Regions from separate parts of the Microbulbifer sp. Q7 genome, predicted to be linked through region 2. Evidence: predicted binding sites of a transcription regulator. Region 2 holds the regulator's gene; each other region holds the start of a gene.
The links. The regulator sigma-54, encoded in region 2, starts transcription at its own class of promoters, with help from an activator protein. The targets are predictions, from matches to a motif close to TGGCACANNNNTTGCNNT.
Positions count from the first base shown of each region.

Region 1: AU182_RS15125 (NarK family nitrate/nitrite MFS transporter) is a predicted target of sigma-54. The motif match lies at 2,854-2,871, and genes of this name have one in related genera.
Region 3: AU182_RS06010 (formate/nitrite transporter family protein) is a predicted target of sigma-54. The motif match lies at 4,447-4,464, and genes of this name have one in related genera.

Region 1 covers NZ_LROY01000002.1:2,290,515-2,297,367, forward strand. Annotated here, with positions in the region: gene AU182_RS15110 (molybdenum cofactor guanylyltransferase) at 1-410, opposite strand, end outside; gene AU182_RS16690 (hypothetical protein) at 680-856, shown strand; gene AU182_RS15115 (ANTAR domain-containing response regulator) at 864-1,466, shown strand; gene AU182_RS15120 (CmpA/NrtA family ABC transporter substrate-binding protein) at 1,542-2,615, shown strand; gene AU182_RS15125 (NarK family nitrate/nitrite MFS transporter) at 3,054-4,532, shown strand; gene AU182_RS15130 (bifunctional protein-serine/threonine kinase/phosphatase) at 4,629-6,350, shown strand; gene nirB (nitrite reductase large subunit NirB) at 6,753-6,853, shown strand, end outside.
Region 2 covers NZ_LROY01000002.1:1,991,655-1,998,507, reverse strand. Annotated here, with positions in the region: gene rapZ (RNase adapter RapZ) at 1-655, opposite strand, end outside; gene ptsN (PTS IIA-like nitrogen regulatory protein PtsN) at 753-1,214, opposite strand; gene hpf (ribosome hibernation-promoting factor, HPF/YfiA family) at 1,269-1,562, opposite strand; gene AU182_RS14055 (RNA polymerase factor sigma-54) at 1,732-3,207, opposite strand; gene lptB (LPS export ABC transporter ATP-binding protein) at 3,441-4,166, opposite strand; gene lptA (lipopolysaccharide transport periplasmic protein LptA) at 4,251-4,796, opposite strand; gene lptC (LPS export ABC transporter periplasmic protein LptC) at 4,783-5,346, opposite strand; gene AU182_RS14035 (HAD family hydrolase) at 5,436-5,999, opposite strand; gene AU182_RS14030 (KpsF/GutQ family sugar-phosphate isomerase) at 6,048-6,853, opposite strand, start outside.
Region 3 covers NZ_LROY01000002.1:70,495-77,347, reverse strand. Annotated here, with positions in the region: gene metG (methionine--tRNA ligase) at 1-256, shown strand, start outside; gene AU182_RS06035 (D-2-hydroxyacid dehydrogenase) at 406-1,338, shown strand; gene AU182_RS06030 (YqjD family protein) at 1,575-1,898, shown strand; gene AU182_RS06025 (hypothetical protein) at 2,013-2,570, shown strand; gene AU182_RS06020 (hypothetical protein) at 2,536-2,781, shown strand; gene AU182_RS06015 (nitrate- and nitrite sensing domain-containing protein) at 2,819-4,177, opposite strand; gene AU182_RS06010 (formate/nitrite transporter family protein) at 4,699-5,538, shown strand; gene AU182_RS06005 (bifunctional protein-serine/threonine kinase/phosphatase) at 5,581-6,853, shown strand, end outside.

The sequences.
Region 1 (6,853 bases), 300 kb from region 2:
TCCACCGTCTGTCCCGCTGCACATAGCTGATGCAACAGTGCCGAGCTCAGCAATGGCATATCCACCGGTAACACTAACAGCGCATCGCACGGCAGTGCCCAGCTGTCCAGATGCCGCGCTATCGCCTGCAAACCACCAAGTGGCCCGGCGTCGGGGACCCGGTCCGGTATGCCTCCGGGCCTCGCGCCGCTCACCATCGTCGGCATCATTACGATGCCTTCTGACGGCTGCAGCCCATCGATCACATACTTGGCCTGCTCCAGAAGCGTGCGCCCATTGGATAATTTTAGCAGGGCCTTGTCTTTTCCCATGCGGCTGGACTGGCCGCCCGCCAATACCAACGGACACACCCGCTTCTGCACCGGCGCTCGGCCCCGCTCCTGACTGAAAAACTCGGAATTTGCCGTCATCTGTCGAAAAGGTTCCTGTACATCCACCCCAAACTCGTCGCACCACTCTCCGGGCTTCCCCCGCCAGCGTCAAGCCTAAGTACCGCCCGCAAAGCTCGCTGGCAAGATTTGACGCCCTGCGTGCTGCTGCGCGCCAGCCGCTAGAACGAGCAGACCTAGAATGCTTTTCACGCCGAGTGAGACTTCAGCGACCAGCTCTCACTCCACTATCTCTATATTATTACGCTGGCGGCTCAGTCGTTGTTTCTGGCATCAAGCTTGCAGCAACTTTGCATAAATTCTATAGCGATCGCGCCAGCCAAGAGTACGGCAACGAACTCGACCTGGTCGCGACCTATGCCATAACAAAAAATATCGGCCTGCTCGCCAAGTACGCCACCTACGATGCCGATACGTTCAGCACCGATACGGACAAATTTTGGCTGCAGTTCGAACTGAAGTTTTGACCAAGCGATGACGACCACACCTGTATCAGCATCTGTCAGTATCTTGCTGGTTGATGACCAGACCGAACGCGCCGCCATGGTGGCCGCGCAGCTCACCGCTGCCGGCTACAACCTGCTGGCGCAACTCTCCAGTGCCGAAGGCCTGCTATTCCAGGTCGAGAAGCACCGTCCGGACATCGTCCTGATCGATATCGAATCCCCAGACCGGGATATTCTCGAAAGCCTTTCCGTAATCAACCAGCACAACCCAACACCGGTGGCGATGTTCTCCGCCCGTGGCGGTGCTGAGTTTATTACCAGCGCAGTCGAGGCCGGCGTCAGCGCTTATATGGCAGAGGGGCTTTCGGCGGAGCGCGTGGCACCGGCCATCGAGATCGCCATGGCCCAGTTCCGCAGCTACCAGCAGCTGCGGCAGTCTCTGCAGCGTACCCAGCAGCAGCTGGATGAACGCAAAATTATCGAGCGCGCCAAGGGACTACTGATGGCGCGCAAGAATATCAGTGAGCAGGCGGCTCACCAGACCCTGCGCACCCTGGCCATGAATAGCAACTCCACCATGCGCAATGTGGCAGAACAAATCGTCGCCCATTTACAGGCGCCCGTTCGATAACGCAGGAAGCAAGACAGCGTCCCAGAAAGTGCCGGAACCCAGCGCAAAAATTTTGAGATTACCGAGAGTACAACCGTGAGCAGCCTGCAAGCCGAAAAGCCTAACCTGAAACTCCTATACCTGCGCCTCACCGACAGCGCGCCGCTTATCATTGCCCGCGAACTGGGCCTGTTTGAACGCTATGGCCTGAAGGTCGAGCTGCAGCGGGAAACCTCCTGGGCTACATTGCGCGACAAATTGATCGGTGGTGCCGCCGATGCCGCCGCCATGCTGGCACCGATGCCACTGACCCTGAAACAGACCCTGCCGAACTGCGAGGAAGAGCTGCTCAGTGGCCTGATCCTGAGCTGTAACGGCAATGGCATTACCCTCTCGAAAACCCTTTACGATCGTCTTCAACCGGCAACCGATGACGCTGCGGGCACCGGCGCCGCACTCAGCGCGTTCATCCGCGCTCGCGCCGAAAGCGAAACCCCACTGACCTTTGCCAGCGTCTACCCCTTTTCCAGCCACACCCTGCAACTGCGCCATTGGCTGAGCAGCGCCGGCATCAACCCGGATACCGACGTACGCCTGCTGGTTCTGCCACCGGAACAGATGGTGGATCATTTGCGCCGCGGCGATATCGACGGTTTCTGTGTAGGTGAACCCTGGAACACCATCGCCGTGCAGGAGGGTATCGGCGTGATTGCCACACCGAACAATGCCATGATGCCGGCGATGCCGGAAAAGGTGCTGGCGGTTACCCGCAGCTGGCACCAAACCAACCCGGCCACACATCTCGCGCTGCGCGCGGCGCTACTGGAAGCCTGCGGCTGGTTGAGCGATCGCAGCCAGCGCCGCGATGCCGTGGGTATCCTGGCACGACCTGAGTACCTGGATCTGCCGGAGGAAACTATCGCCCTGTCGCTGAACGACCAACTACTGCGTCGGCAGGATCGCGTACCCACGGAAAACACCGGCTGGCACCTCTTCGCCCACCCCCAGTCCGACCACGGACGCCCTACCGACAAGAAAGCGCGCGAATTGCTAATCCTGTGCAATGACATTGCCCCGGTCGACACCGATACCACACAACTATTTCAGGCAGATCTGTACCAGCAGACCCTGGACTTCATTCGACACCGCCACATCCGTGTCGCCACTTAGGCATACAGGGCTGCGGGAGCGTTAACCAGCCCCTCGCGCACGCACGCCTCCGGTGCACTCCCGCCCACCGGAGGCCCAAAACACCCCAAAACGGGGCGCCAGAAAAGTCCGCTGCACCATCACCGTGGCCGATCAGCGCCCTTCCGATTCCCCTCAGCACCACTTCTTCAGCGCGATGCGCCAAAGTTTTGCGCTGCCACGCACCAGAATTGAATCCATGCACGAATATCAGGCAGGGTGGCACAAATATTGAATTACTTACTGCAACACAGCGCGTGAGGTCAGCCCGGTTTACCCCGGGCTGCCATTGCGATACGGACAGCGAAGTCCACCGGCGGCAGCCAGGTTGCCCCGTGGGCTTTTTTTATGCCCGCAATTTGGGACGGTTGCCACGATGACGACAGGCTGACTCAGAACATCGACTAACGGGATAAAAGTATGTCCAGCGATTCTTTAAATCTGTTTTCCTTTAAAGGAAAGATCCGGGTGCTACATCTGACCTGGATCGCGTTCTTTATTACGTTCTTTGCCTGGTTCAACCACGCACCACTGTTGATGTCGATCGCCGACAGCCTGTCACTCACCTCCGATCAGGTAAAGACTCTGCTGATTCTGAACGTGGGGCTGACCATCCCGGCGCGGGTCATCATCGGTATGCTGACCGATAAATACGGGCCGCGTCTGACCTACTCCCTGCTGCTGGCCATCGGCAGTATCCCCTGCTTTATCTTCGCACTGGCAGACAGCTTTGCCGCCGCCGCCATTGGCCGCTTCCTGCTGGGCTTTATCGGTGCAGGCTTTGTTATTGGTATCCGCATGGTGTCCGAGTGGTTTCCGGCCAAACAACTGGGTGCGGCAGAAGGCATTTACGGCGGCTGGGGCAACTTTGGTTCCGCGGCCGCGGCCATGAGCCTGCCGACCATCGCACTATTGTTTGGTGGCGACACTCCAGGACAAGAGGGCTGGCGTTATGCCATCGGTCTCACCGGTGTGATTGCGCTGGTATACAGTGTGATCTACTACCGCTCAGTAACCGACACCCCCAAGGGCGGAACCTATTTCAAACCGAAGAAGATCGGCGGCATGGAAGTGTCCAGCCCTTCGGACTTCGTGCTGCTGCTGATCATGAAAGTGCCGATGTACGCAGCACTGGCGCTACTCACCTGGAAGCTCTCTCCACATGGAGTCGGCATTCTGGCGCAGCCGGTGGCGGTTGTAATTTATGTGGCACTGGCAGCACTGTATGTGTTTGATGCGAAGAAGTGTTACGACATCAATAAAGAGCTCTTCGTGCAGCTGCCGGAGCCGATTCACCGCTACAAGTTCAAGCAGGTGGCGGTTTTGAACATTCTGTACTTCGCGACCTTTGGCTCTGAACTTGCGGTAATTTCGATGTTACCGCTATTTTTCTCGGAGACCTTTACTCTGGATCCGGTGAAGGCGGGCCTGCTGGCTTCGGCTTATGCGTTTATGAACCTGATGTCTCGCCCGGCGGGCGGCCTGATCAGCGACCGGTTCGGGCGCAAGAGCACGTTGCTGATCCTGACAGCTGGTCTGGCGCTGGGTTACCTGACCATGAGCATGATCGATAGCGAGTGGCCGCTGTATCTGGCGGTGGCTGCGGCGATGGCATGCTCGTTCTTCGTGCAGTCGGGTGAGGGCGCGGTGTTTGCGGTGGTACCGCTGATCAAGCGTCGCCTGACCGGGCAGATTGCGGGAATGACCGGGGCTTACGGCAATGTAGGCGCGGTGTTTTACCTCACGGTATTGAGCATGGTTTCGTACGAGACCTTCTTCTTGGTAATTGCCGGCACTGCGGTACTCGGCTTTGTCACACTGTTGTTCCTGGAGGAGCCGGAAGGTCAGATGGCAGAGGTCATGCCGGATGGTAGTGTTTCTCTGATTGACGTTGCTTAATTTAAATTCCCGGGCAGCCGTTAACAGGTTCCCGGGCCCACTCCATCACTTACTATTGCCGGCACCAATTTGAACACCACCTGCGAAACCATCACTGTGCCCGATTCCGACCTACAGGCTTCCAATTCCGAAAACCTCGAGTTCGCGACGGCCACTGAGTGCGGCCAGCGCGCTTACAACGACGACGCGGTTGCGGTCTACCGGGCCACAGGCAGTGATCGGCGTTACCGCGGTTCACTGGTGGCGATTGCGGATGGCGTTGGCAGTGCCGAGGCCGGGGGTGCAGCGGCGCGGGCGGCGGTGAGCGGATTTATTTCCGACTATTACAGTACGCCGGACTCCTGGTCGGTGAAGCAGGCGGCTGCGCGGGTCTTGCATGCGCTCAATAGCTGGCTGTATCGCCAGAGCGGCGGTGCCGATGAGGTGCAGCGGGGCTGGCTGACGACCTTTTCGGCGGTGGTGCTGAAGGGAGCCACGGCGCATCTGATCCATATTGGCGACTCGCGTATTTACCGGTTGCGGGATGGCAAGCTGGAGTGCCTGACACAGGATCACAGTCGCACCCTGGGACCGGGGCGGACGTTCTTAAGCCGGGCGCTGGGCATGGATGCGCATATCGAGGTGGATTACCGGCAGGAGTCGCTGGAACCGGCCGACCTGTTTTGTGTGACGACGGATGGAATTCACGACTTCTTGCCCCACAGGCAGTTCGCCCATCTGCTCACTGAACATCAACTACAAGCGGCGCAGCCATTGCTGGCGGCTGCGCTGGATAACGGTAGCGAGGACAATCTGAGCCTGGCGTTGTGCCGGGTGAATGTCGTGGACTCACTGGAGGCGGAGGATGTGATACTGGCGACGAGCCAGCTGCCCTTTCCGCCACCGTTGCAGCCGGGCAACAAGATCGACGGCTACGAGGTACTGCAGGAGCTGCATGCGAGCAGCCGCAGCTATTTGTACCTGGTGCGGGATATGACATCCCACGCGCTGCGCGCTTTGAAAGCACCGTCAGAAAACTTTAGTGATGACCCAGCCTATATAGAGCGGTTCATTGCTGAGGAATGGACTGGGCGCCGGCTCGAGCACCCGGCCATTGTAAAGGTGTTTCCGCCACGCAAGGAACGCAAGTTCCTCTATCACGTCCTGGAGTATGTAGATGGACAGAATCTGCGGCAGTGGATGCAGCTGAACCCGGAGCCACCACTGGATCACGTACGTAACCTGATTGAGCAATTGGTGAGCGCACTGCGCCGTCTGCAGCGGCTGGAGATCGTGCACGGGGACCTGAAGCCAGAAAATATCATGTTGGATTCTTCCGGCCGCCTGAAGCTAATCGACCTGGGCGGCGCCAATGCGGCTGGCTTGGAGGAATTATTGCGCTACCAAGGCAGCGCGCCACCGGGCAGCAAAAATTACTGTGCACCGGAATATTTCTGTGGGGATGCGGCCAGCCACCGATCGGATATTTTTTCTCTCGGGGTCATTGCCTATGAGCTACTGACCGGTCATTACCCCTATAAGGAACGTTTCGGCAGCAGTCACTATCAATTGAAGAGTTACGCCAGCCTGAAGTATCTGAGTGCGCGCAAGCACCGGAATGATATTCCAGACTGGATCGACGGCGCCCTGCGCCGTGCCTGCGCACCCGACCCCAAAACACGCTACCCGGCGCTGTCCGAGTTCGTACACGATCTCCGCACGCCGAACAAGCGCTTCAATACCGCCGACAAGCCGCCACTAATGGAGCGCAATCCATTGCTGTTCTGGCAAATTGTCGCCGCGCTGGCGATTTTTTCGCATCTTTTATATTTCCTGTAGGCGCCATATAAAAAACCTTAAGCAACGCAGCGCTTTATTCAGGCAACTTGTCCGCCCCAGAGCCACGTAATACCTGTCGCTACATCACAGGAGCCTGCATCACAGAAATCCCGCCCGCACTTCTTTGAGGCAAAACCCCATCTGACGCACCACTTTATTGCAGCTCATATGCCCTGGTCATCGCCAAACCGCATCAACACTGTGGATGTGCGGGTTTTTGGCGGCGGAAGAAATTGGCACAGAGATTGAATACCAATAGTCACAATCCGAAATTCTTTTAGCAAGGCAACGGCGCCTACCACTCTTCGACAGAAGAGGGGACGCCCGTGAGCCTCTCGCGCCCCAGGCCCTCCCCCAGCGCTTCACTTCTGTCGAACGATTCAGGCACAAACGGCAGAGATTATGGTTAAGCAAAAAATCGTCGTCATCGGCAACGGCATGGTGGGTCACCACTTCCTGGAACAACTGGCAAACCGTCCCGAACGGGAACTGTTTGACGTACT
Region 2 (6,853 bases):
CCTGGTGAGACTGCAGGAATTCGGCCACTTCCGGGTCCATGCCGGTTTTGTTGCGCAGTTCCGGTATCCAGTAGGGGTTGGGCAGGCAGCGCAGGTCAAACACCAGGTCTGCATCGACGGGCACACCGTGCTTGAAACCAAAGGACTGGAACAGGATGGCCATGCCGGGCGAGTCTTTGCCCACGACCCGGGATTTCATCTGGTCGCGCAGCTGGTGCAGGCTGAGGCTGCTGGTATCAATGACCAGGTCGGCCATGGACGCGAGCGGTGCCAGCAGCTCCTTCTCGCGATTGAGCGCTTCAAGCAGGTGGGTGTGGCTGTCGCTCAGGGGGTGTTTGCGGCGGGTCTCGCTGAATCGTTGCACCAGTACCGGCGAGCGCGCATCCAGGTAGATGACGTCGCAATCGATGCCGCTGTCGCGCAGGTCGTTGATGACCTTGGGAGCCTGACGCACATCGTGCCACAGGTTGCGGGCGTCGATGCCAAGCGCCAGCTGGGTGTTTTCTTGGGAGGGTTGCTCGGCGACTCGGCGGATGAGTTCGGGCAGCAGGCTGGCCGGGAGGTTGTCGATGCAATTGAAGCCAACATCTTCCAGCAGTTGCAGCGCGGAGCTCTTTCCGGAGCCCGAGCGGCCGCTGATTATGACCAGTCGCATAGAACACGCACTCCTTGCTGAATCCGGCGCAGTATGCGGCCAGAGTGGCTAACTTGAGCGGCACCGGCAACGGGCTGTCGCCGGCATTCGCGGCCTATTATGCCGCGGCAGCGCTGTTGATGGCCAGTGCGTATAGTTCGTCGCTGGTGGTGGCCGCGCGCAGCTTTTCACGTACGCGGCTGTCGCTGAACAGGGCAGCAATTTCGGCGAGGGTGTCCAGGTGCTCCTGGTCCGAGTCTTCGGGTACCAACAGGGCAAACAGCAAGTCCACCGGTTGGCGGTCGATGGCATCGAAGTCCACCGCCGGGGATGTGGTGCAGAGTACGCCGATCGGGCCCGCACAACCGGGCAGGCGACAGTGAGGAATGGCGACACCCTCGCCGATACCGGTAGAGCCGAGGCGCTCCCGGGCGACCAGCTGGTTGAAGATCGTGTCAGAGTCCAGATCGGGATGTTGCTCTGAAATCGCCTGGGCGATGTTGAGTAACAGCTTTTTTTTGCTGCTCCCCGCCAGATGGCAAAGGCTCAGGCGGGGAGAGAGTAATGCTTCCAATGTCATAACGTACTGATGATCTAGCGGTGCAGGCCAGCCGGTAACCTGGTTGTGTTACGACTAGCGGTGACTGCGCAACTTCTCTTTGTGTTTCAGCAGTTGCCGGTCGAGTTTGTCAGTCAGCGAATCGATCGCTGCGTACATGTCCTCAGATTCCGAATCGGCAAAAATATCCTTGTTGCCGTTCACGTGAACCCGTGCCTCGGCTTTCTGGATCAGTTTGTCGACGGAAAGGATGACCTGAGTATTGGTAATCAGGTCATTGTGGCGGGAGAGCTTGTCCAGTTTGGTCTGGCAGTAATCGCGAATGGCCGGAGTAACGTCTACATGGTGGCCACTGATATTGATCTGCATGGATTTCTCCTCATCGGGTGCAACACAAATCTGGCTGGACCCCCGCACAGGGCGGCAACCCTACTAGGAAGTGCGCCAGAATGGAAGGATACACTCAATGTATAGCCATTGGTTGTACAGAAAGTGTGCAGGCGACGAAGGAAATTCCCGCAATCAGTGACTGCTGCAGTTAAACCAGTCGCTTTCTCTCGCTGGACGAGGGAATACCCATGGATTCTCGGTACTTGGCGACCGTGCGCCGCGCGACTTTAATACCCTGGGAGTCCAGTTCCTGGGTGATTTTGTTGTCTGACAGCGGTTTGCGTGGCTGTTCGGCATCAATCAGCTTACGGATCAGGGCGCGGATGGCGGTGGATGAGGCATCCTCCCCGGAGTCGGTGCTCACATGGCTGGAGAAGAAGTATTTCAGCTCGAAGACGCCGCGGGGCGTGAGCATGTACTTCTGGGTGGTTACCCGGGAAATGGTCGACTCGTGCATGCCGATGGTCTCGGCAATGTTCGCCAGTACCATGGGTTTCATACCCTCCGGCCCCAGCTCAAAGAAGCCCTGCTGTTTTTCCACAATGCAGCTGGCTACCTTGAGCAGTGTCTCGTGGCGGCTTTGCAGGCTTTTCAGGAACCAGCGTGCTTCCTGGAGGTTGTCGCGCAGGTAATTGTTGTCACTGGAATTGTCGGCGCGTTTGATCAGTGAGGCATAGGTGTCATTGATACGCAGCTTGGGGGTGGTTTCCGGGTTGAGCTCGACCACCCAGCGATTGTGCTTGCGGCTGACGATCACATCGGGCACCACATACTGGGGTTCTTCACCGCCGAAGGCTTCCCCTGGATACGGGGTGAGGGTCTGGATCAGTCGCATGACCTCGCCTAGCTGTGACTCGTTGAGCCGCGTGCGGCGGGTCAGCTGGCGGAAGTCCCGCTTGCCCAGCAGGTCGAGGTGCTGGCTCACTACCAGCAGGGCCTCGGTGATCCACGGTGTCTCCTCCGGCAACTGGCGCAATTGCAATAGCAGGCTCTCGCGCAGGTCGCGGGCGCCACAGCCCGCGGGTTCCAGCTGCTGAATGGTTTTCAGTACGGTCAGCACCTCGTCGGCCTCCACCTCGAAGGTTGCGGCCACCTCGTCGAGGTCCGCGTCGAGGAAACCGTTGGGGGCAATGGCGTCGATCAGGGTTTCGCCGATCAGCTTGTCGATATCCGTCAGCGGGGTCAGGTTTAACTGCCAAAGCAGGTGGTCCTGCAGGCTTTCGGAGGCCGCGTTGCGCTGTTCCAGCGCGTACTCATCGCCATCGCCACCGCTGTAGCTACCGCCGGTGTAAATGTCGTCCCAGCGGGTATCGACTGGCAGGTCGTCCGGGATTTCGCTGTTCCAGTCACCCTCGGCCGTAGACTCGCTTTGCGTCTCTCGGGCAGCTTCCTGCGCACGGGTTTCCGGCTCTTTGGTTTCGGATTGCGCGGGGGTGTTCTGGTCCTGATGGGATTCGCCGGCGTGTTCGTCGAAGTCGGATTCCAGCAGGGGGTTGCTGTCTAGGGCGGACTGGATTTCCTGTTGCAGATCCAGCGTCGACAATTGCAGCAGGCGGATCGCCTGTTGCAATTGCGGTGTCATTGTCAGCTGTGTGCCGAGTTTTAACTGGAGTGACTGCTTCATATGGGGGTTTGCCGGCAGAAAATTCTGGCGTTGGCCCGCCGCAGCAGATTTGATGCTTGATACGGCGGCGTAAAGCTCATTTCCTGCAGACTACCTTGCGGCAAATCGGAACACAAGAGGCAGCTTAAGCAATAAGCATGCCGAAAATTTTTGTGGATCCGGTCACAAGGTTGCTGTGTGTGATAGCGGCCTACAGAATGGGGCGCGGGGCAGATGAACCCCTAGCAAACCGCTTAAATGGTGAATTCGTGTCCCAGATAGACATCTTTCACCTGTTTGTTTTCTGCCACGTCTCTTGGGTCACCGTGGGCGATGATATGCCCCTCGCTGACGATAAATGCGGTCTCGCAGATATCCAGGGTTTCGCGCACATTGTGGTCGGTAATCAGTACGCCGATACCGCGGTCCCGCAGATGGCGGATAATTTGCTTGATATCGTTGACCGAGATGGGGTCGACACCGGCAAAGGGTTCATCCAGCAGGACAAAGGCGGGGTTGGTCGCCAGGGCCCGCGCAATTTCAACGCGACGGCGCTCGCCGCCGGACAGCGCCATCCCCAGGCTGTCGCGGATGTGGGTGATGTGGAATTCCTCCAGCAGGGCCTCAAGTTGCGCCATACGCTGGCTACGGTTGAGGTCCTTGCGGGTTTCGAGAATGGCGAGAATGTTGTCCGCCACGGTCAGGCGGCGGAATACCGATGCTTCCTGAGGCAGGTAGCCAATGCCCTTGCGGGCGCGGCCGTGCATGGAAAGACCGGTGATATCTTCGTCGTCGATCATGACCTGGCCGGCATCCGCCTGGACCAGGCCGGCGATCATGTAGAAACACGTGGTCTTGCCGGCACCATTGGGGCCCAGCAGGCCCACCACCTGCCCGCTGGATACGCTCACGGACACATCCTGAACGACTTTGCGTTTTTTGTACTGCTTGGCGAGATGTAACGCTTTGAGCGTCGGCATGGCGAATTCCGGTATCTAGTGCAGTGGCAATGGCCACATCTGTCTGGTGAGTTCTGCAGGCGCTGGCCCCATGGGGCGGATGGCCTACTGGCCGTCTTCGACCGGTTTGGGGGCGGGCTGCGCTTCGGGCTTCCAGATCATTTCCACGCGCTTCTTCTCCGATTGGCCCTGGGCCTGCATCTGCTCGCTATTGAGGTCGTAATCGATGCGCTCGGCGGAGAGGGTGTTGCCGTCCCGGTCGACGAAGGCTTCACCGGTCAGCTGCAGGGCATCGGTGCTCACCAGAAATTCAATTCGCCGGGCGCGCGCCTTGACCGGGCTGGTGCTTTCTTCCACTTGCTGCTGGAAATGGGCAGGGGTGCCGACGGCGACCACCTTGCGGATTTCGCCGCTGGCATTGCCGTGTACCTCGACCCGGTCTGCGCGGATCTGTAGGGAGCCCTGAGTAATGACCACATTGCCGCTATAGACCGAGAGGTTTTTGCTGCGGTTGGCCTCCAGGTTGTCGGCGGATACTTTCACAGGCTGCTGGCGATCATTGGGTAGAGCCTGCGCCTGCAGGCTGGCCAGCGCGACCACCGCCGCCAACGTGGTTGCGAGCAGTGTGCGGGCGGTATTAGCGGACTTCATAGCGGCTTTCCACATCGGACAGAATTTCCACCTTGTCTTGTTTTAGATCGGCGCGGAGGCCCTTGCCGGTTGTGAGGTTGGGGCCGTCGGTAATGGTAACAACTTTGTCAGTCTCGGCGAATTCTTCGCGAGGCCTGATTTCGATTTTCGGTGTCCGCAGGGTAATACCTGGCCCCGGCAGCTCCTTGATGGAGACATCCCCCTTCAGTACGACCCTTTGCCCATTGTTGTAGGCGACACCAGAGCGCGATTCCGTGCGCCAGCGGGAGTCTTCACCCTGGTAAAACATCATGCGCGGCTCAGTGAGATCTGCCCGGTCGCGTCGGGCAAACTGGAAAAAAGTGACGCGCTCGGCATCGACTTCATAAGCGAGGTTGCCGTTCACATCGTAGTGACGCGTGCGGGCGCCCCGGATGATAAGGTCCGCGGCCCTGTTGTGTTCCTGCTGGGTGGGGCGCTTGCCCATCAGCTGTTCCGGCGGGCTCTCGGCGAACCAGAGCCCCAGGGAAATCAGCATCACCACAATCACCAGTGGTAGCCAGGTGCGCATGTATCGAGTGTTTCCTGTTAGCCTGCCAGCCCGTCAAACGGGGCCTGACAGTTAGTCTGTGTTGGTGCGGTCAGGTTCCGGCCCGACAATTATTTTTCAGCCTGCGCCAGATAGGGTGCCAGTGCGGCTTCAAAGGTGCCCTGCGCCTGCATGATGCGGTCGCAGACTTCCCGGACTGCGCCAAGCCCGCCTTTGTGCTCGGTGGTGAACAGTGCGCGCTCAATTACCGGTGGTGCCGCGTCGGGGACGGCAATTGGGCAGCCGACGCGGGTCATCAGTTGCAGGTCCGGGTAGTCATCGCCCACGTAGGCAATGTTTTCCAGTGCGTAGGGCTCGTTGGCAAATAACTCCTGAAAGGCGCTGTATTTGTCTTCACGCCCCTGAATCAGCCGGGTGATACCCAGGTCGTGCGCACGTTTTTCAACCAGCGAGCTGCGTCGACCGGTAATAATGGCGACGGCCACACCCGATTGCTGCAGCATCTTGATGCCGTGCCCATCCAGGGTGTGGAAGGTCTTCAGTTCGTTGCCGTGATTATCAAAGTACAGCCGTCCGTCGGTCAGTACGCCGTCCACGTCGAGAATCAGGTGGCGGACCCGGCTCAGTCTATCCTGGATTTCCTGGTCGCTGGGCGCGTTATTGGTGTGGCTCACGGGGCTTTTCCTTTATTCCTTTTCCTGTATCCAGAGTGTCGCGGTCTGTCAGATCACACCCGCGCGCAGTATGTCGTGCATGTGCAGCAGGCCGATCGGGTGGTGTTCGGCGTCCTCCACCACCAGCGCGGTGATCTTGTTGTCTTCCATGATCCGCAATGCTTCCGCGGCGAGCGTGTGCGCGCCGACGGTCTTGGGGCGACGGCTCATGACCTGGGCCATGGTGGCGCTGTCCAGCTCGAATTTCTGGTCGATGACGCGACGTAAATCGCCGTCGGTAAACACGCCGAGCAGCTGGCCAGCGCCATCGACCACTGTCGTCATGCCGAATCCTTTACTGGTCATTTCCAGCAGGGCGGTGGCCAGAGGTGTATCGGGGGCCACTTGAGGCAGTTCGTCGCCGGCGTGCATCACGTCCTCCACCTTGAGCAGCAGCTGGCGGCCGAGCGCGCCGCCGGGGTGGGAGAAGGCAAAGTCTTCGGCAGTGAACCCGCGGGCCTCGAGCAGCGCCACGGCGAGGGCGTCGCCCATTACCAGGGTGACGGTGGTAGACGACGTAGGGGCCAGATTCAGTGGGCAGGCCTCCGTGTCGACCGCAATATCCAGGTTCACGTCGGCGGACTGGGCAAGCGGGGAGTCCGGCTTGCCGGTCATGCTAATCAGGGGGATGCCCAGGCGCTTGAGTAGCGGAAGCAGGGTGAGAACCTCGGCAGAGGAGCCCGAATTGGAAATGGCAACGACCAGGTCCTGTCGGGTGATCATGCCCAGGTCCCCGTGGCTAGCTTCGCCCGGGTGCACAAAGAAGCTCGGTGTGCCGGTGCTAGCGAGGGTGGCGGCAATTTTGCGCCCGATAT
Region 3 (6,853 bases), 1.9 Mb from region 2:
GGAAGGTGCCGGCAAGCTGCTGCGCCTGACCCTGGACCTGGGTGGCGAGACCCGCAATGTATTTGCCGGCATCAAGAGCGCCTACAGCCCGGAAGACCTGATTGGCAAGCACACGGTGATGGTGGCCAACCTGGCGCCGCGCAAGATGCGTTTTGGTGTGAGTGAAGGCATGGTGCTGGCGGCGGGCCCGGGGGGCAAAGACCTCTGGATTCTGGAGCCACACGCCGGTGCGCAGCCGGGTATGCGGGTGATGTAAATCCGGCTCGCGCCCGGGGCTTTGTTTGAAGTTCCGGGCTGCCCTCAGGGGTCGCCTTCTGCTCCACAACCTCATCGGCAATCGTTCTGCAGAAGGCGACCCCTGAGGGCCTTAGCTGCAACTTCATTGGATTAAAAAGGATATTGGAAATGCGTGGGGTTTTTCTCGATACGCTGACGATGAAACTGGAGGAGCTGGATACGGCCGCTCTGAAAAACGCGCTCGATCAGTGGGATTTTTTTGAAACCACCTCGCCCGAACAGGCCGCAGAGCGTATTGCCAACGCGGACGTGGTGATCACCAACAAGGTGGTGCTCGACCGGCAGTTGATTGAAAGTGCCCCAAACCTGAAACTGATCTGCGTGTGCGCCACCGGCACCAACAACATCGACCTGGACGCCGCCGCGGAAAAAAATATCCCGGTTAAAAATGTCACCGGCTATACCGGCGCATCCCTCGCGCAACACACCCTCGCCCTGATCCTCGCCCTCGCCACCCGCTGGCACCAGTATCACGCGGACGTGCGCAACGGCAGCTGGGCCACATCGCCGGTGTTCTGCCGCCTCGATTACCCGGTGATTGAACTCGCGGGAAAGAAACTGGGCATCATCGGCTACGGCGATCTCGGGCAGAAGGTCGCGCAGCTGGGACAAGCGCTAGGCATGGACGTGCTGGTTGCCGAGTCCTTCAGCGGGGCGCAAAAAGCAGGGCGGGTACCCCTCAGCCAACTGCTGGCAGAGTCGGATGTCATCAGCCTGCACTGCCCGCTGACACCAGCCACCGACCAGATGGTGGACGCAGCCTTTCTCGCGGCCATGAAACCCTCCGCCTTTCTGATCAACACGGCCCGCGGCGGGCTGGTGGATGAGAAAGCGCTGCTTGCCGCGCTCCACAACGGCGATATTGCCGGCGCAGCCCTGGATGTGTTGAGCGTGGAACCACCGCCCGCCGACCACCCGCTGCTGGCCGACGACATCCCCAACCTGATCATTACCCCCCACAACGCCTGGATCAGCCGCGAGAGCCGGCAGAGACTGCTCGACGGTGTGGTCGACAATATCACCCAACAGTTTCCTGCATAAAGAGCCCCGGACGGCCCCTGGTACAACGTGTGAAACTGTCGTGCGCGGAGCAGGACTGTGCATGCGGGACCGGGTAGTCTGGGGCTTGATAAACCTAAAGCCCGCCCGGTTCACGCCTGTTCGATCTATCGCGTCACTCGCTAAGACCGATTATTTTTATCGGTGTTTTTTCTCTGCCAACTCCCCCACCACAAGCCTATCCTTCGCGCTCAACCTGACTATCAGAGGAGAGCGTCATGGCATCTGCAAAAATGCCCAACAGTGGCACACACTCAACCCGTGACAAATTACACCAAGCCTACAATCTGGCCGGGGAAGCCGCGCACGATACGGCGGAGCAGGTAAAAACCCGCGCCCGTGAGACGGCAGATCAGGTCAAAACACGCGCTCGGGAGACCGCCGATCAGGTGAAAACGCGCACCCAGGCCGGCGTAGAGCAAGGTAAGCAACGCGCCCACGATGTGGCAGAGCGCGCGGAAAGCTCCATCAAGGCTCATCCGCTCGTCAGCGTAGGTTGTGCCTTTGCCGCCGGCTGGTTGATTGCGAAGATTTTGAAGTAACCGAAAAAATAGCCAAGGTAACCACAACGTCCAGAATGTTCGGACGCGGGCCTTAAAAGGCCACTAGTAGTCACTTACTGGCAGTAACTTACTGGCGATTCTGGGGATCACTGCATGGCCGGATCAGAAAAACCGGAACAGAGACAGGATGCCGCTAACAGCGGCGCTGCATCGACCACGAGCACGGAAGGCGTTCAGCAATCCCCTGACCCGGCTGCAGAAACCAGCAGCCGGGCACGCCATGAGAAAGAGTCTGAAGTCGGTGAGTCACTCTCTGCCATTAAATCCGAAATCGATGCCCTGGTACAACGGGCCGAAGCGACCATGACACTGGCCACCGCCTGGTCGGAAAACTTCACCCGCCTAGTACAGCTGGAGTTCCAGCGCACCCTGAGCGCAGGAAAGCGCATTGTCGTTTTACTGCTGTTTCTATTTTTTCTCGCCGTTGCGTTGATCGTAAGCCTGTGCGCAGGTCTGGGATTACTCGGCTATTACTTTTTCCAGTCTATCTATATTGGTTTCGGGATTTTCTTCCTGACCCAGTTGCTGGTTTTTTCCGGATTGCTGCTATCGATCAACCGCCTGCGCGGGATGCTCGGCTTTGAAGAAAGTAAAAAGCAGGCAAGTGAGGCACTGAATGATGTCACTGCGCTCTTTAAACAGACAGATTGAACACTGCCGGGAAGAAATGGAATTACAGCGCCAAAGTGCGGTATCCCTGCTGCAGCAGCAACGCGCTCAAGCGCTGACGCAAACCCGAAGAATTCCCCTGCCCGTCGCCATGGGCGCTGCATTTGCGGGCGGCTATGTTCTGCAGCGTTTTTTCAACACTCCCGCACCACATACGCTGATTAACTGGTATCTCACACTGCGGGCATTCTGACGGCCGCCACCGGCGATGGCTCCTATGGGCAATGCGGTCAAAGTGGTTTGCCGTCTCCCGCCGTCGACCTGGGCCGCGCGCTGCCGCCGTCGGGGTTCGTGGCACTACGCTGGCTCCCGATCTCAATAATTTTTTGCGCCACGTCCGCAAGCCTGAGATTCATTTCCATCGCGCGCTGTTGCATAGTCCGGTACGCATCGTCCTCACTCAGTCGCAGGCTGCGCATCAGTACGCCCTTGGCCCGCTCGATCAACTTGCGCTCCGTCAGGGCCCGGCGGGTTTCCTCCAGTTCTTCGTTCACTCTCTGAATATGCGCAACCTGTGAGCGAATCAGGTCGTACAGGGAATGCGTCAGGTTCTGCCCATTCAGGGCCGGCACTGCTGCGGTCTCCGCGCGCCCATAGAGCCCGGGCACTTCGGGGTCGAACAACACCGCCAGCGCCGGTACGCGCCCCCAGTCAGAAGATTTCATTTTCTGTAGTTGCGCGCGATGATGCCCCAATTCCGATTGCGCATCCGCCACCCGCTGGCGACTCACCTGCAACAGACGGGCGGCCATCGCGTCTTCAACACCATGCATGGCATCAATACGCGCTGTGGCCAGCTGATACCAGACTTCGCTCACCTCCGGCGAGATGGGCTCGCCGTTTTTCAGTCCTGCAATCACCCGGCGCAGCCGATTCAGATCCCGCGACGCCTCACTGTCCACAATTTCCTGCCAGCTGGATTCTTCGGTTTCTCCGGCAAACTCCAGAAAAACCTCCAGGCTCCGCCGCTGACAATCCTGTAACTGTTCAAGACGCAAATGCAGCTTTTCGTCGAACCGGCTACCGGCAAATCCGATGGCACCCCAGGCCCGCTCCTGTCCCGCAAATTCCTTGGCCTGCATGAAGTTAAACAGTGCCACCAGCAGCCGAGTCACCTCCGGATCATCCGCAACGTCGGCGGCCTCAAACACCACCGAAAGTAATCCGGCAATCAACCGGCAATAGGCATCCGTGGACCCCAGGGCGTTTACTTCAAATGCATCGATGTGACGTCGCAGCTCTTCAAGCTCATCCAGGCCATGCAATGAATAAGCGATACTGTTCAACAGGCGCATGTCCCGTGGACTACTGCAACGGTCACTCTGCAGGTACTGGTCGTGCAACAGCTGGCGGAAGGTATCCGCACTGCGGGTGCCCTCCCGAATCTGCTCCCTGCGCAGGGCCGCAAACCGATGCCCGGAGGACACCAGGTAGATATTGCTGATACCGCGCTCCCGCTGCAGCTGGTGAACCAGGTCCGATACGGTGGTCACCAGTTCACAACTACTCGCCAGTCGCTCCAACGCCTGGATCTCGGAACGCTTGGCGGCGAGCAGGAATTTCTCTGCGTCTTCACTGTGATTGGGCATAGAGGCACTTTTAACAAAGAGTGATAATCCGCGGGCTCGGCGCCAGCGATGGTCTAACCACTTATTAGTCAGCAATAAATATTCCATTCGTGAACGATGTTTTGCTGAGACTTCACTCAGGTTTCGCGGACTCTGGCTGCCAATCTCACGACCCGAAATACACCATGCCACGATCGCTTGCACCACAATCGTGCATCGCGGTAGCAGCGTGGTGATGCATGTCTTGGTGAGAAATTATTTTCACCCGTTTTTTATCGATCCATAAACGTTGGCACCGAACTTGCTTCAAGCGTAAGCGTAGGGTTCTGGCGCGACAGGTTGCGCAAACCCTGCAGGGCTTCCGCCCGTGACATAACGAATATTCTGGATAAAGGCGTCCATCACGTTCCGGCTAAGGCTGGTCTGTGTGGGCGCTTTTTTTGTGCCCGGCAAACGCTGCTTTGGACAGTACGCCTCTTACGCAGATACCCATTTCCAGCACAGATGGACAACCGGTTCTCAAACTTTCAAAGGTGACAACTATGGCTTATCTCGTTCCCAACGAATTCGTGACCAAAATGGTCGACGCGGGGGAGTCCAAAATTTACATGTCCACCCGTGACACTCTGGTACGCGCCTATATGGCGGGTGCCATCCTGGCACTGGCTGCGGTATTCGCGGTAACCGTGGCGGTGACTACTGGCTCCCATCTTGTCGGCTCGATCCTGTTCCCGGTAGGTTTTTGCATGCTTTACCTGATGGGCTTTGACCTGCTCACCGGGGTCTTTGTACTCGCGCCGCTGGCATGGCTCGACAAACGACCGGGTGTTACCTGGGGCGGAATTCTGCGCAACTGGGGGCTGGTTTTCGTGGGCAACTTTGCCGGTGCGCTTACCGTAGCGGTGATGATGGCTTTTGTTTTCACCATGGGCTTTAACACCGAGCCGGGTGCGGTGGGTGCCAAGCTTTCCTCCATCGGTGAAGCGCGTACTCTCGGCTACGCCGAGTACGGAGCCGCCGGCTGGTTCACCATCTTCGTGCGCGGCATGCTGTGTAACTGGATGGTGTCCATGGGCGTGGTTGGGGCGATGGTATCGACCAACGTCAGCGGCAAGGTGATCGCCATGTGGATGCCGATCATGCTGTTCTTCTTTATGGCCTTCGAGCACTCTGTGGTGAACATGTTCCTGTTCCCCACCGCAATCATGATGGGCGGCGATTTTTCGGTGATGGATTATCTGATCTGGAATGAAATCCCCACCGCACTGGGCAACCTCGTTGGCGGCCTCGCGTTTACCGGCCTGACCCTGTACAGCACACACTACAAAACCGCACCGAAACGCCAGCTGACCGCGGCTGACGCAAACCCGGCGCTCGCCTGAACCTAGCCCACAAGCCCCGCACCTGCGGGGCTCTTTTATTCTATGAACAACACTCTGCAACTCGACATCGGTCAGTACAGCAGCGCCGGCCTCAAAGCGGAAAATCAGGACAGCTGTGGCATACGCTTTCCGCCTGAGCCGCAACTGGGGCTGAAAGGCGCCGCATTGGCGATCGCCGATGGCATCAGCTCAAGCACGGTCAGCGCCATTGCCAGCGAGACTGCGGTAAAAAGTTTTCTCGACGACTACTACTGCACGTCCGACGGCTGGAGCGTACAAAGTGCTGTGGCGCAGGTATTGAAGGCCACCAATGCCTGGCTCTATGACCAGACCCGACAAAGCCCCTACCGGTACGATAAAGACAAGGGGTATGTGTGTACGTTCAGCAGCGCAATTTTCAAGGGTGGGGAGGCCCACCTGTTCCATATTGGTGACTCGCGCATTTACCGTCTGCGCCGCGGCTCCCTGGAGCAACTCACCCACGACCATCGCCAGTGGGTGGGCGAACAACGCAGCTATCTCAGCCGCGCCCTCGGGGTTGCACCACAGGTGGAGGCGGATTACCGGCGACTGACACTGGAAGTGGGCGATGTCTATATCCTTACCACCGATGGGGTGCACGAATCCCTCTCGCAGGCCGAGTTGGCCGGACACCTGGAGCAGCGTGACAGCGACCTCAGCGATATCGCCAGGACCCTGGTCGACAAGGCCCTGGCCAACGGCAGCACGGATAACCTGACGGTGCAATTAGTGCGTGTCGCCGAGCTACCTGAGGCCACGCCACAATTGACCGAACAGGTAGAGAAGCTACCTCTCCCGCCGCTGTTAAAAAGCGGTGACGCCTTCGACGGCTACCGCATTGAGCGCGAGATACATGCCAGTAGCCGAAGCCACGTCTACCTGGCGTACGACCAGGCGAGCGATACCCGTGTGGTACTGAAAACCCCGTCCATCGACCTGTCAGACGATCCCGCCTATCTGGAAAGGCTGTTGATGGAAGAGTGGGTGGCCCGTCGCGTGAACAGCGTGCACGTGATCCATGCAGCAGCCACCCATCGCCCCCGCACCTATCTGTATACCGCCATGGAGCTGGCCGAAGGTCAGAACCTGCGCCAGTGGATGACCGACAACCCCAACCCCGATCTGGAAACCGTGCGCGGCATCGTGGAACAGGTGGCCAAAGGCCTGCAGGCGCTGCATCGGGCGGAAATCCTGCACCAGGATGTGCGGCCAGAAAACATCATGATCAGCAGCGCAGGCACCGTCACGCTGATCGACCTGGGCTCGGCCCAGGTCAGCGGTATTGCGGCAAGTT